Regions from separate parts of the Bradyrhizobium sp. IC3195 genome, predicted to be linked through region 1. Evidence: predicted binding sites of a transcription regulator. Region 1 holds the regulator's gene; each other region holds the start of a gene.
What was found. The regulator LexA, encoded in region 1, represses DNA repair genes until DNA is damaged. The targets are predictions, from matches to a motif close to TGTTCNNNNTGTGTTCNG.
Positions count from the first base shown of each region.

Region 2: the regulator LexA is predicted to act here: its motif matches at 3,539-3,556, upstream of I6F09_RS17230 (helicase-related protein).
Region 3: the regulator LexA is predicted to act here: its motif matches at 2,554-2,571, upstream of I6F09_RS27395 (PA0069 family radical SAM protein).

Region 1 is NZ_JADYVG010000009.1:54,225-59,267, forward strand. Features, by position in the region: gene I6F09_RS18980 (hypothetical protein) at 1-157, opposite strand, end outside; gene glp (gephyrin-like molybdotransferase Glp) at 289-1,497, shown strand; gene lexA (transcriptional repressor LexA) at 1,674-2,375, shown strand; gene I6F09_RS18995 (hypothetical protein) at 2,761-3,195, shown strand; gene I6F09_RS19000 (GAF domain-containing protein) at 3,413-4,354, shown strand; gene I6F09_RS19005 (ComEC/Rec2 family competence protein) at 4,361-5,043, opposite strand, start outside.
Region 2 is NZ_JADYVG010000007.1:287,484-292,526, forward strand. Features, by position in the region: gene I6F09_RS17230 (helicase-related protein) at 1-3,258, opposite strand, end outside; gene I6F09_RS17235 (DUF3108 domain-containing protein) at 3,961-4,779, opposite strand.
Region 3 is NZ_JADYVG010000018.1:40,520-45,562, forward strand. Features, by position in the region: gene I6F09_RS27385 (ribonuclease HII) at 1-811, opposite strand, end outside; gene I6F09_RS27390 (VOC family protein) at 889-1,344, opposite strand; gene I6F09_RS27395 (PA0069 family radical SAM protein) at 1,369-2,532, opposite strand; gene I6F09_RS27400 (phosphoketolase family protein) at 2,743-5,043, shown strand, end outside.

The DNA of each region.
Region 1 (5,043 bases):
TGAGCCCCTCGAGGACCGCCGCAAGATGACCGGGATCGACTTCCTCAGCCTCCTCTCCGGCGTCGCTCAACGCCAACATGGCGCGTGCAATCTCGTCCTGGCTATCCGCAGGAAGCCGCCGCACGGCCTTCAGCGCCTTTTCGAGCAGTTCTGTCATTGGCAGAAGATAAGCCGGTTCGAGACCAAAAGGAAGTGTGGTTCCTGGCTGGCAAGGGAGGCCTTTTGCTTCAGCTCCTCCGCTCGGCTAGAACTTGCCGACCCAGTCCTGATTTGTTGCGGAGTTCGCCCGTGGCCCTGATGCCGGTTTCTGACGCGCTTGCTGCGGTGTTGGCCGGCGTCGAGCCGCTGGCTGAACAGATGGTTTGCCTCGACGAGGCCTACCATCGTGTGCTCGCCCGCGATGTCGCGGCGCGGCGCACGCAGCCGCCGGAGGCGATGTCGGCGATGGACGGCTATGCCGTGCGCACGGCCGACGCGGCAAACGATTCGAGGTTGACCGTCGTCGGCGAGGTCGCGGCGGGCCGGCCGCTCGCGGGAAGCGTCGGCCCCGGCGAAGCCGTGCGGATCTTCACCGGCGGCGTCGTTCCCGACGGCGCCGATGCCGTCGTGATCCAGGAGGACACGGCTGCCGACGGCAAACATGTGACGATCAAGGAAGCCGCCATTTTCGGCCGGCACATCCGCCCTGCAGGCGTCGACTTCCGCGAAGGCGACGTGCTGCTGCGCAAGGGAATCCGCCTCACCGAGCGCGATCTCGCCCTTGCCGCCGGAATGAATCATCCGCATCTCGCCATCATCCGCCGCCCGAGGGTTGCCGTTCTCGCCACCGGCGACGAGCTCGTGATGCCGGGCACCACGCCTGGTCGCGGCCAGATCGTCTATTCCAACGGCTATGCCCTGCATGCGCTCGCCCGCAGCGAGGGCGCCGAGACCATCGACCTCGGAATTGCCGCCGATACACTGGAGGCGACGTCCGCCGGCATCCGCCGCGCGCGCGAGAGCGGCGCCGACATCCTGATCACGACCGGCGGTGCCTCGGTCGGCGACCACGACCTGGTCCAGCAGGCGCTCAAGGGCGAAGGCATCGCGATGGCGTTCTGGAAGATCGCGATCCGGCCGGGCAAGCCGATGATGCACGGTCGGATAGGCGCGATGCGCGTGATTGGCCTGCCCGGCAATCCCGTGTCGTCCTACGTGTGCGCCTTCCTGTTCATGGTCCCCTTGATTCGCGCCCTGTCGGGCCGTTCAGCGATTCATCATCGGCGCGAGCGCGCCGTGCTGGGCCGCGATCTCGCCGCCAACGACCAGCGCGAGGACTATCTGCGCGCGCGGCTGGAGGAGCGCGACGACGGCACGCGCGTCGCCCTTCCGGTCAGCCATCAGGACTCCTCCCTTCTTGCGAATCTCGCTGCGGCACAGGTACTTCTGGTGCGCGCACCGTTCGCGCCGAAGGCCGAGGCCGGCACGCCTTGCGAGGTGCTCCGGCTGCCCGTCTGAGCCGCCCAGCCACACGCATTCCGCGAGCTTGGCCGCGTTCACCATAAATTAAGCAGTTGCGGAACACATATCGAACATATAGTGTCCGTTCATGATTTGTTTCGAGGATGTAGCGGCTTAGTGCCGGCTTCATCGTGTCGGAATCGAACGACATCAACCGGGGGACTTTGGTCGAGATGTTGACGCGCAAACAATACGAGCTTCTGCGGTTCATCAGCGAACGTCTGAAGGAAAGCGGCGTGCCGCCGTCCTTCGACGAGATGAAGGATGCGCTCGACCTGCGCTCGAAGTCAGGCATCCATCGCCTGATCACTGCGCTCGAGGAGCGCGGCTTCATTCGCCGCCTGCCCAACCGTGCCCGTGCCATCGAGGTGATCAAGCTGCCCGAGCTCCAGGCCGCCGCCGGCAATCGCCGTGGCTTCACCCCGAGCGTGATCGAGGGCAATCTCGGCAAGGTGCGCGCGAGCTCCAGCCCGCCCGCGGACGAGGGCGAGCGCCCCGTCGCGGTGCCCGTGATGGGCCGCATCGCCGCCGGCACGCCGATCGAGGCGCTGCAGACCCGCAGCCATACCATCAGCGTGCCGCCGGACATGCTCGGCTCGGGCGAGCACTACGCGCTCGAAGTGCGCGGCGATTCGATGGTCGAGGCCGGCATCCTCGACGGCGACATGGCGCTGATCCAGCGCAACGAGACCGCAAATACCGGCGACATCGTGGTGGCATTGATCGACGACGAGGAGGCCACGCTCAAGCGCTTCCGCCGCCGCGGCGCCTCGATCGCGCTCGAGCCCGCCAATGCCGCCTACGAGGTCCGCATTCTTCCGCCGAACCGCGTGAAGATCCAGGGCAAGCTGATCGGGCTTTACCGGAAGTACTGATACGGGAAACATCAAGCGCCGCGCGCGTTTCGATCGGCATCGGCGATCCAGGATCGGAGCGGATACTTGTCCGCTCCGGCTGGACGGTTTCTCTGGTTCTGCGCCGGCTGTCCGGTCCATCTTCCCGCGCGACATTCCCCCGCGCAGGCGCGCAGCCATTTCTGCTTCGCCGGTAGAGTTGTGCCGGCAGTGCTGATAGCTCCGGCCGAATGCAAGGACGCGAGGTTTGTTCCTATCGAATCCGGGAAAGATAATGTGATCGCGCGCTGCGGACGCGAGCCGCAGATTTGCCCATAACCGAGCAGAGCGTTGTATGCTTCCACTCTGATAGAGGCCTGCGCCTCGAAAGAGACGCGGGTCGCTATCCCAGCATGAGGAGCACCCGATGTGTGACTACAGCCTGCATGCCGTCGCGACGCGCCCCGCCGAAGTCGGCGAGACGATCGTCACGACAACCTTCCGCGGCACCTCGACGCGCGGTTTCGCTTCCGAAGCCGATCCCTCCGTCGCGGTCTGTCTGCTGCCGGGGACGGAGCTCGCTTTCGCCGACAATGTCCGCTACGACAACCGCTGGATCTGGACGCGCACCGTGAACTCTCGCGTCGGCAAGTTCGGCAAGATCGACCCGCACATTCCCGATCGCCATCATGACGCGATCGAATTCCCCGACGGCAAATACGTGCTGGTGACGCAGCTCGTCGAAGGTCAGCGCGCGACCGTGCTGCAATTGCCGGTGACGCAGCCAGCCCCCGAGCGCGAGCACAAGCCGCAGATCGTCGCCGACACGCGGCCCACGATCACGCGCCTGCCGATCGGCTGACGCCCTTCGGCCGACAGGCCGAGCCCGGGATTGAAATTGCCGTCGCCGGCCGAGGCCGGCGAGCCCGGTAAGTTTGTGTTTCAGGACATTCGATCGGCGAGCCCACCGCCGCGCCTCGTCGTCGCACGAAGTTTGGGCCGTGCTGCCCGCATTTTGAACGTCCGCTCCGCAGCCAAATGACCGATGCTGTCGTGGTTTGAGGCGGCGGACACGCTCGATGAAGACCTTCATTCGCGTCGTTGAACTTTGGGTACCCGACCGGACGCGCATGCGGCTGGAATTCGGCGGCGGCCTCTACGACGATGGGCTGTCCGCGTTCAAAGCCGTCAGCGAAGAGCTGCACTTCGGATATGACGAGGGACTTCCAGGCAAGGCCTGGGCCTGTGGCCACCCCGTCATCCTCACGAAATTCGCCAACTCCTATTTCAAGCGGACCGATCAGGCCGCTGCGGCCGGCCTCACCTGCGGCGTGGCGGTGCCGGTGTTCGCGGGCGAATTCCTGCAAGCCGTGCTGGTGCTGTTCTGCGGCGACGACGAGGCGCATGTCGGCGCGATCGAACTCTGGCACAACGATCCTGATCTCTCGCATGAGATGGGGCTCGTCGATGGCTATTACGGCACCGCGGACATGTTCGAATTCAACTCCCGCCACACCAGATTTCCGCGCGGCTTCGGCCTGCCCGGACGCACCTGGAAGGCGGGCCTGCCGCTGATCATCAAGGACTTGCACGACGCCAAGAGTTTCCTGCGCTGGGAGGACGCCGCCAAGGTCGGGATCAATCTCGGCGTCGGCGTGCCCTACCGAACCGGTACCGACCAGACCTGGGTTCTGACATTCCTCTCCGCGCAGGCAACGCCGATTGCACGACGCTTCGAGATCTGGGTCCCGAACGAGGGCCGTTCGGCGCTGGTCTTTCGCGCCGGCGATTGCAGCGCGCAGACCGACCTCGCCGCACGCTATGCGGCGCAGTCCATCGCCAGGGGCGAAGGCAGCATCGGCGGCGCCTGGGCCGCCGGCATGCCCGCGCTCAACGACGATCTCACCTCTGACGGCTCGATCGCCGGCTCCGAAGCCTGCGCAGCCGGGCTGAGCCGAATGGTGGCCCTGCCGGTTATCGGCAACGGAAGGCTTGACGCCGTGCTGGCCTGGTATTTGTGATCCGCGTCAATCGTCGGCCTGCAAGTCGGCCTCCGATGGCGTTGCGTCCCGGTTGCGGGGCACGGCCGCCTTCGGCACGAGGCTGCCGTCGAAATCCCCCTCGCCGGCGCCGGCCGGCAGCCAGGGACGGCTTGCTCCCCTCGTCCTCACCGCCTGCACCGAAAAGCCCTCGCCGCGTCTCGTCAGAGCCAGTGCGCCCTGACTGGCAAGACGCGCCCGATCGACCACCATCGCCGCGCAATCGGGTGGCGCAGGCCGCGCCGTCACCACCAGCGCGGCGCGGCTGCAATCATCGGCCAGCGCGTCGATACGCGTCGCCAACGCGATCAGTCGTCCGTCCGCGAGCGGCGCCACGCAGCCGGACTCGTCACACGACACCCCGCTCGCCAACGAGGCGTTGCCGGCATCGCGCGGATCGGCATCGGCAGCCAACCACTCCTTCAGCAGGAAGCTGTCCTTGCTGGCGCGGATCACCTGCAAGCGCCCATCCCCGCCCCGGACCGCGACGCTCGCGCCATCCCCGGCAATCAGGATATCGGGCTGCCGCACCGACAGTCCCCAGAGGATCGCTGCCAGCAGCACCAGGGCGCCGGACCAGCGCAAGGGCGTGCGCAACAGGCCCATCACGATGAGCCCGAGGCTCGCTGCGATCAGCGGCGCGATCCCGAAGGCGGGAATGCGGCCGACGG
Region 2 (5,043 bases), on a different contig from region 1:
CTTGTCGCGATCTCCACCGAACTTCTTGTTGTCGCGGTTGCGATCGCGATCCTTGTCGCGGTCTCCCTTGCCCTGGAAGCTGCGATTGCGGTCGTCGCGGCGCTCACCGCCCTCGCCGCCTTCACGCGGCTTGCGGAAGTCGCGGCCGCCATCGCGGCGATGGCCGCCATGACGATGGCCCGGCTTCGCGCCGTCGGCGGCTTCGCCGGGCGCGGCGCTCGCAGCATCGGGTGCAGCGCCAGCCTCAGCGCCGGGCCGCGGACGCTGGTTGTTGTGGCGCTGATGGCGATGGCGCTCGTGGCGCGGCTTGCGATCTTCGTGACGACCGGCAGGGCGCCAGACCTCGACCAGCTCAGGCTCGGCCGGTGCGACTGTTGCCTCAGGCGCGGCAGCATCGGGGGATGCAGCAGCTTCCGTCGCGGCGGTCTCGGCGGCAGCCGCTTCGAGGCCGGCAGCCTCGGCGGGCGTCGCAGCCTCTTCTGCGGGCGGCGCGATTCCGGGGGCGTCCTCGGGGGTGACGGGCGCTTCCGGAGACGCTTCCAGCGCCGGCTCCTCGTGAGCCTCCGCAGGAGCGGGCTCGTCGTGCGGCTCCATGCCGGGCGCGTCTTCGACGGTGACGGCTTCGGCCGTAGCCTCAGCGGCCGGGGCCTCAGCCGGCAGGCCGGCAACGGCTTCAGCCGCAGTCTCGGTCGAGGTCTCTGCGCTGCCTTCAGCGGGCGGCGTCTCGGCCGCGACGGTCTCAGTGACGATCTGCTCGGTCACGACCTGCTCGGCGACCACAGGCTTCGGCGGCAGCGGCGGGCGCTTCTCCATGCGATAGCCGAGCGCGCGCAGCACGGAGGCAAAATCTTCGCCGGCAGATCCGGTCAGCGAGGTCATCGCCTGCGTGACCACGAAGCTGCGGCCATCGAACGCGCCGGCGGGCTTTTCGCCCGGCGAATTCTCGCGCCAGGCCAGCGCCGGGCGGATCAGGTCGGCGAGGCGTTCCAGGATGTCGACGCGCACGGCGCGCTCGCCGGCCTGCTTGTAGCCGAGCACGCGATAGGCATCGCGCGGCAGCGCCTTGTCGACCGGGAACGAGGTACGGCCCGAGGAGGCCAGATGCTGCGCGCCCGAGAGCGCGGAGAGATCGACATTGTCCTGCTTCAGCGCCCAGAGCAGTGCGGCGAGCGCACGCGCGGCGGGCTTGAGCAGGCCGGGGAAATAGATGTGATAGGCGCCGAAGCGGACGCCGTATTTGCGCAACACGGCGCGCGAGGACTGATCGAGATCCTTCAGCTCGCTGGCGATCTTCGGACGCTCGAGCACGCCGAGCGCCTCGACCAGCTGATAGGCGATGCCGCGGGCAATGCCGGTGACGTCTTCGGCCTTCGACAGCTCGAACATCGGCCCGAGCAGCTTTTCGATGTGCGTCTTGAGCCAGAGCTCGAGCCGCGCCTGCACCTTGTCGCGGGGGGCGCCGGTCAGGCGCTCGTCGGAGATGATGCGGATGCGCGGATGCAGCGCCTCGTCCGCGGCGGCAAGGCGCGCCACGGCATCGCCGGTCCAGCGGATGATGCCTTCGGAGGTGAGCACGAACTGATCGTCCGGCGCATTGCCCAGCTTTTCGGCGCGCGCATTGATCTCGCCGGCGAGCACCGCTTGCGCTGCAGCCTGCAAGGCTTTCGCATCGGAGCCGGCTTCCGCCGCATCCGGTGCAAAGGTGAAGCCATCGAGGCGGCCGATGACATGGCCTTCGACGATGACTTCGCCGGTCTTGCCGATTTCAGTATTCAAGCTCGTGTTCTCCCGCAGGCGGCGCATCAATACACTGGTCCGGCGATCAACGAAACGCTCAGTCAAGCGTTCATGGAGCGCATCCGATAATTTATTTTCGACCTCCCGCGCGATCCCCTGCCAGCGTTCCGGGTCTTTCAGCCAGTCCGGGCGGTTGGCGACGAAGGTCCAGGTGCGGATCTGGGCGATTCGGGCCGACAGCGTGTCGATGTCGCCGTCGATGCGGTCGGCCTGGGTGACCTGGGACTCGAACCAGGCATCGGGAATGCAGCCCTTGCGCATCAGGAAGCCGTACAGCGTCGTCACCAGCTCGGCATGGGCGGCCGGCGACAGCTTTCTGTAGTCCGGGACCTGGCAGGCTTCCCAGAGCCGCTCCACGGCAGCCTTGCCATGCGCGATATCGCGCACCTCGCCGTCGCGGGCGGCGTGATCGAGCACGCGCATGTCCTCGGCGATCGGCGCGCGCGTCAGCGTCTCGTGGCCGGGGGCGAGGTTCAGCGAGACCTGGAGCGCGCCGAGCGAGGAGAAATCGAGCTTGGAATTGCGCCATTGCAGCACCTTCACGGCATCGAAGGTGTGGTTCTGCAGCGCGTTGACGAGCTCGGGCTCGAACGGCGCGCAGCGGCCCGTGGTGCCGAAGGTGCCGTTGCGGGTGGCGCGGCCCGCGCGGCCCGCGATCTGCGCGAATTCGGACGGTGTCAGGCGGCGGAACTGATAGCCGTCGAACTTGCGGTCGGAGGCGAAGGCGACGTGGTCGACGTCGAGATTGAGGCCCATGCCGACGGCATCGGTGGCGACGAGATAATCGACGTCGCCGTTCTGGAACATCGCCACTTGCGCGTTTCGTGTGCGGGGCGAGAGCGAGCCCAGCACCACGGCGGCGCCGCCGTGCTGGCGGCGGATCAGCTCGGCAATCGCATAGACTTCATCGGCCGAGAACGCGACGATGGCGGTGCGGCGCGGCTGGCGCGTGATCTTGCGGTCGCCGGCGAATTCGAGCTGCGACAATCTGGGCCGCGTGATCATGGACACGCCCGGCAACAGGCGCTCGATGATCGGGCGCATGGTGGCGGCGCCTAACAGCAGCGTCTCGTCGCGCCCGCGGCGGTTGAGGATGCGATCGGTGAAGACGTGGCCGCGCTCGAGATCGGCGGCGATCTGGACCTCGTCGACGGCGAGGAAGGAGACGTCGATATCCCTAGGCATGGCCTCGACGGTCGAGACCCAATAGCGCGGATTCTTCGGCTTGATCTTCTCCTCGCCGGTGACGAGCGCGACGCTGGCCTCGCCGGATCGAGCGGCGATCTTGTTGTAGACCTCGCGCGCGAGCAGGCGCAGCGGCAGGCCGATCATGCCCGAGGGATGCGCCAGCATCCGCTCGATGGCGAGATGGGTCTTGCCGGTGTTGGTCGGACCGAGCACCGCAGTGACGCCCGCGCCGGGGGCGCGCTCGGAGGCGAAGGGGGAGGAGGAAAAAGCCATGTCTATCGGATTAGGTAATGGCGATTTGGGCGAATGTCAGTGCTATCCGGGGCGGTGAGGGGGCTGGCTCTTCGTTCCTCATCCTGAGGAGCGCGTCAGCGCGTCTCGAAGGATGAAGGCCCGGCTGGTGCTGCTGGGCAAGCCAAGCCCCTCGCCCTTCGAGACGGCCGCTTGCGCGGCCTCCTCAGGGTGAGGGGCACACCGCGGGCGTGAAAGCGCCCGCCCCAAATCCCGCGCAACTGTCTCACTTTGCGACGCTTTTCCCGTTCGCTTTAAGCTTCGGAACGACTCTAGAACGAATCGCGGCCGAATCGCTGACTCCCCTGTGAGTCCCGTTCCGTTCACGCAACATGTCGCGGGACTCGTCTTGGTTGCGCACTAGATGGAGTTTTGCGGGAGCGCACAAGCGACCGGGTGGTTAAAGCTGGGGACGGCGGCGAGTCGAATCAGAATCGGGGCGGAGTCAAATGGATTCCCTGCGGCGGGGGTTGGTCAAACAAAGAGTGCGAAAACAACCCCATGCACAGTAGGTAAGTGATTGATTTTGCTTAGCCTACGCCGAACGCTCGTCATTCCGGGGCGCAACGCAGTCGCGAGCCCGGAATCCATCGCGCAACCGTCTCTGCGGCCTGATGGATTCCGGGTTCGCGCCAAGGGGCGCGCCCCGGAATGACGGCGGAGAGAGCGGTGCGGCCTCCTTGCCTACTGCGTCTTCGCGACCCTTGGCGGCTGGGGCGACGTGATGAAGCTGGTGGCTTCCAGCATGGCCGGCCCCAGGGGCGTCGGCACTTTCAGCCAGAACGGGACCAGGATGCGCGTGCCGGCGATGGGGGCGAACGCGATCTCCATGTTGCGCTGGGCGGCGAGGTATTTGATCACCGGGCGGTCGGGGATGTAGCCGGCGATCGGCACGAAATAGATCGCGCAGACCACGACCGGGCCCTTGTAGCCCTTCTCCGCCTTCACGGTCTCCATGCGCTTGAAATCGAGCTTGAGCTCGTAGCGCATGCGGCCGTCGAACACCGGCGCGGAGCTGTGGCAGGCGTCCTGCGAAACGGGATCACCGGTGCCGGGCACGCGCAGCAGCGAGGCCGTCATGGGGTCCCACACGCCGCGGCGGTGCGCCTCGGTGACGACGATACGGTCCGGATCGACCGGCGGCTCCGGCAAAATCGCAAAATCCTTCACATTGCCCTTGTCGAGGGTGATGCGGATCTCTTCGGTCTTCTTCTGGGTGGTGGTGGAGGCCTGGTAGCCGGTCGCAACCAGCGCGCCATTGACCACGCGCCCCTGGCTGGCGCCGGTGCCGGACCCGCCCGTGAACGACTTCAAAAGCCCCGAGGTGCCGCCGGCGGCCGCCGCCGAGAACACGTCGTCCTGGATATCGATGTTCCAGGCGCCCTTGCCGACGGGAATGCCCGCCAGCGTCGCCTCATATTGCGCCTCGAGCTTACCTTGCGCCGCCGCGGGCGCTGCGCCGGACGCCAGGCCCAGCACCGCCGCCAGGCCACAAAGCGCCATCAGCCGGCCGGCCAAGGGGACGTCCAAGCGGACGCCCCGACACAGACAGGCTGAGCGCAGGACTTGCGCGAAATGAAGCGTTGTCGGCACGAAACAATCCAATCAGAGCGCGATATGCTGTTACTTAAGCCAAAACCGGCGACAAACAATGTGTCGGGGCATGCAGCCCCGGGAACTCCACCGGACTCTTCGACGGCGAATACGCCCTTTATGTGATGGTAAGGCGCGACAATCATTGCCGTTTTGGTGATCGGCGGTAACGGG
Region 3 (5,043 bases), on a different contig from region 1:
CCTCGACCTCAGTCACCGAGAACAGGTCCTGCACCGGCTCGACGGTCCAGGGCATGTGTTTGGCGCGGGCGGCGGCGACGGGGGCGAAGAAGCTGCGGTGGTGTATGGAGGGGCCGAGGCGATCAAGCGCGTCGAGATGCTCGGGGACGGCATAGCCCTTGTGCTGCTCGAAGCCGTAGCCCGGGCAGTCCTGCGCCAGTGCGCACATCAACCGATCCCGGGTGACCTTGGCGACGATGGAGGCCGCGGCGATCGAAAGCACGATACCGTCGCCGCCGATCACGGCCTCGCAGTCGCATGCGGTGTCGAGCCGGTCGCGGCCGTCGACGAAGACGTGCCTGGGCGCCTCGGGCAGGGCCACCACGGCGCGCTTCAGCGCCCACAGCGAGGCGCGCAGGATGTTGTCGCGGTCGATTCGCGCCGGCGAGGCGACGGCGACCGAGACCTGCGCGGTGGCGCAGATCTTGTCGAACAGCTTTTCGCGCTCCTCGGCGGTCAGGCGCTTGGAATCGTCGATGCCGCGCGGAATGCGGTCGGGATCGAGAATCACAGCGGCGGCCACCACGGGACCTGCGAGCGGGCCGCGGCCGGCCTCGTCACAGCCCGCGACCGGCCAGACGCCGCGCTTGATCAGCGCGCGCTCGCGGCGGAAGCTCGGGGGAGCAACGGCGATGATGCCCTTCTTGCCGGCAGGAACCTTCGCAGCATCGGCCGCAGATATCTTTGCCGCCTTGGCGGGCACAGCCTTCGGCGCAGCCTTTTTCTTCGGCGCGGCTTTGGCTGGGGTCTTGGCGGAGGGGTCCCGAATCATGGCCGGGATCGTGCGCCAGGGGGCTTCGCCAGCGCAACCGGGAACCCACGATATTCCCGTTATTCAGGCCGCCCGCCCTACTCCGCCAGATGCACCCGCCGGTCCTCGCCCACCTCGATGCCGGGTGCGACCACGACTTCCCAGACATGTGCATCGGGATCGGCAAAATAGCCGCAATAGCCGCCGTAATCGGTCGCGTGCGCCGCCTTCAGCAAGGTGGCCCCCTTCTCGACGGCGAATGCCAGCACCTCGTCGACCTCCTCGCGGGTCACGCAATTCCAGGCGAGCGTCATGCCGCGAAAGGTCGTGGGCCTCGGCTGGTCCTCCAAGGACGCGTCCGCGGCGAGCCGATCCCAGTGATAAAGCGCGAGCACCGGACCGCCGGTGTCGTAGAACGCAACCGCCTCGCCGGTCTCCTTCAGCCGGCGCGAGAAACCGAGCGCGTCGTAAAAGGCGATGCTGGCGCGGATGTCGTTCACACCGAGCGTGATGACGGTCAGCCGCGGCATCGGCACAGCGAGTTCCTTGAGCATGCGACACCTCTTGCACGTGTCCGCTCAAAACAGGCTGAGCTGATCACCGTTCCGCTTCGGCCGCGCAAAGTGATCAATGGTCAGCTTGGAGCGCCGCTTGTTGAGGCCGAGTCGCTCGCAGGCGATCTCGAAGCGGCGGCCGATGGTCCAGGCCATCGGTCCGGTGCCCTTCATCCGCTCGCCCCATTTGGCGTCGTAGTCGCGCCCGCCGCGCATGTCTCGGATCAGGGTGAAGACGTGGCGATAGCGGTCCGGATAGTTCGCCATCAGCCATTCGCGGAAGAGATCGCGCACCTCCAGCGGCAGCCGCAGCAGCACATAGGCGGCTTCCTTGACCCCGGCATGGGCGGCGGCATCGAGGATGCGCTCGATCTCGGAATCGTTCAGTGCGGGGATCACGGGCGCGACCATTACCGTGGTGGGAATGCCGGCGTCCGAGAGCTGCTTGAGCGCCTCCAGCCGTTTCGGCGGCGTCGAGGCCCGCGGCTCCATGGTGCGCGCCAGCTTCGGATCGAGCGAGGTGACCGAGATCGCGACCTTGGCGAGCTTGCGCTTGGCCATCCGCTGGAGAATGTCGATGTCGCGCAGCACCAGCGCCGACTTGGTGACGATGCCGACGGGATGCCCTGCGCGCTCCAGCACTTCCAGAATGCCGCGCATGATTTTGCGCTCGCGCTCGATCGGCTGGTAGGGATCGGTGTTGGTGCCGATCGCGATCATCCGCGGCTCGTAGCCGGGAGCCGCAAGCTCCTTCTCGAGCAGCGAAGGCGCCTCGGGCTTCACGAACAGTTTGGACTCGAAGTCGAGCCCCGGCGACAGGCCGAGATAGGCGTGGGTCGGCCGCGCGAAGCAATAGACGCAGCCGTGCTCGCAGCCGCGATAGGGATTGATCGAGCGGTCGAAACCGATGTCGGGGGAATCGTTGCGGGTGATCACCTTGCGTGAGGTGTCGATGGCGACACTCGTCTTGAACGGCGGCAGCTCGTCGAGGCTCTGCCAGCCGTCGTCGAAAGCGACGCGCGCCTCGGCCTCGTAACGGCCGCTGGCGTTGGACTGCGCGCCCCGCCCTCGCCGTCGCGCGCGGTCGATGGCGACGCCAAGCTCGGGGAAATCTGAAGGCGCACCCGCCGGCTCGGAGGGCGCCGTGACCGGCGGGTGCTTGAGAGCATGAGAGGATGCTGGACTCATGCAGCCAAGATAGCACGACATAGGAACAAATCAAGAACACAAACCAAAAACGTGAAAACAACCCCATGCACAGTAGAGCTGCCCAAACTTCGCGCGCCCGCCTTTGACCTCACGCAACACGGCCGTCACGACCATCCCGTTTCATGCCCGACGGATCGATCGCCCCGGAACCGGGTTGGTGACGATCGCGAAGTGAAGGTCGGCAGGAACATGACAATCCAACAAGAAACGGCCGAAGCGAGCAGCGACCTCGATCTGCTCGATCGCTATTGGCGCGCCGCCAACTACCTCTCGGTCGGGCAAATCTACCTGCTCGACAATCCGCTGCTGCGCGAGCCGCTGCGGCCCGAGCACATCAAGCCGCGTCTGCTGGGTCATTGGGGCACGACGCCGGGCCTGAACTTCATCTACGCCCATCTCAACCGCGTCATCCGGGCGCTCGATGTCAGCGTGATCTATGTCTGCGGTCCCGGCCATGGCGGTCCGGGCATGGTCGCCAACACTTATCTCGAAGGCAGCTACAGCGAGATCTATCCCGAGATCGCGCGCGATGCGGATGGATTGCGCAAGCTGTTTCGGCAGTTCTCCTTCCCCGGCGGCATTCCGAGCCATGCGGCACCGGAAACGCCGGGCTCGATCCACGAAGGCGGCGAGCTCGGCTACGCGCTGGTGCACGCCTATGGCGCCGCATTCGACAACCCTGATTTGATCGTCGCCTGCGTGGTCGGCGACGGCGAGGCCGAGACCGGGCCGCTCGCGGCGTCCTGGCACTCCAACAAGTTCCTGAACCCCGCCCATGACGGCGCGGTGCTGCCGATCCTGCATCTCAACGGCTACAAGATTGCCAATCCCACCGTGCTCGGACGGATGCAGGACGCGGAGATCCGCGACCTCTTCCGCGGGTTCGGCCACGAGCCGCTGTTCGTCACGGGCGATGATCCCAAATTGATGCACCAAGCCATGGCCGATGCGCTGGACGTCGCATTCGCCAGCATCCGCTCGATCCAGCAGCATGCCCGCGATGGCCGCACCAGCGTCGAGCGGCCGCGCTGGCCGATGATCGTGCTGCGCAGCCCGAAGGGCTGGACCGGCCCGAAGGAGGTCGACGGCAAGAAGGTCGAGGGCTTCTGGCGCGCGCATCAGGTGCCGGTCGCAGCTTGCCGCGAGAACCCTGATCATCTCAAGGTGCTCGAAGACTGGATGCGCAGCTACGAGCCGGAAAAGCTGTTCGATGGCAACGGCGCGCTCATGGCCGAGCTTCAGGCGCTCGCGCCCGAGGGCGTCAAGCGCATGGGCGCCAATCCGCATGCCAATGGCGGCGTGCTGAAGAAGGAGCTGAAGCTGCCGGACTTTCGCGGCTTCGCGGTCGTGGGGCCGCAGCCCGGCGAGGTCATTGCGGAAGCGACGCGCGAGCTCGGCAAGTTTCTGCGCGATGTCATCCGTCTCAACGAGAAGGAGCGCAACTTCCGCATCATGGGCCCGGACGAGACGGCATCGAACCGGCTCGACGCCGTGTTCGAAGCCACCGAACGCGTCTGGATGGAGCCGACCGAGCCTTACGACGTGCATCTCGCCCAGGACGGCCGCGTCATGGAGGTGCTGAGCGAGCATCTCTGCCAAGGCTGGCTGGAGGGCTACCTGCTCACCGGACGGCACGGCTTCTTTTCCTGCTACGAGGCCTTCATCCACATCGTGGATTCCATGTTCAACCAGCATGCCAAATGGCTGAAGGTGACGCGGGAGCTGCCATGGCGGCGTCCCATCGCCTCGCTCAATTATCTCCTGACCTCGCATGTCTGGCGCCAGGACCATAACGGCTTCAGCCATCAGGACCCCGGTTTCGTCGATCTCGTCGCCAACAAGAAAGCCGACATCGTCCGCATCTACTTCCCGCCGGATGCCAACACGCTGCTCTGGATCGCCGACCACTGCCTGCGCACCTATAACCGCATCAACGTAATCGTCGCCGGCAAGCAGCCGGCGCCGCAATGGCTGTCGATGCAGGACGCGGCGACGCATTGCGATGCCGGCATCGGCATCTGGACCTGGGCGGGCACGGAGGACGGAAAGGGCGAGCCCGACGTCGTCATGGCCTGCGCCGGCGACGTGCCGACGCTGGAGACGCTCGCTGCCGTCGACCTCCTACGCAAGGCGCTGCCGGACTTGAAGATCCGCGTCGTCAACGTCGTCGACCTCATGACGCTGCAGCCGAGGGAGCAGCATCCGCACGGCCTGTCCGACCGCGACTTCGACAGCCTGTTCACGCGCGACAAGCCTGTGATCTTTGCCTATCACGGCTATCCCTATCTCATTCACCGGCTGACCTATAATCGCACCAACCATGCCGGCATGCATGTACGCGGCTTTGCCGAGGAGGGCACCACGACGACGCCCTTCGACATGGTCGTGCTCAACGAACTCGACCGCTACCACCTCGCGATCGAGGCGATCGAACGGGTGCCGGGACTGGCGACCAAGGCCGCTCAGGTGAAGCAGCAATTCCGCGACAGA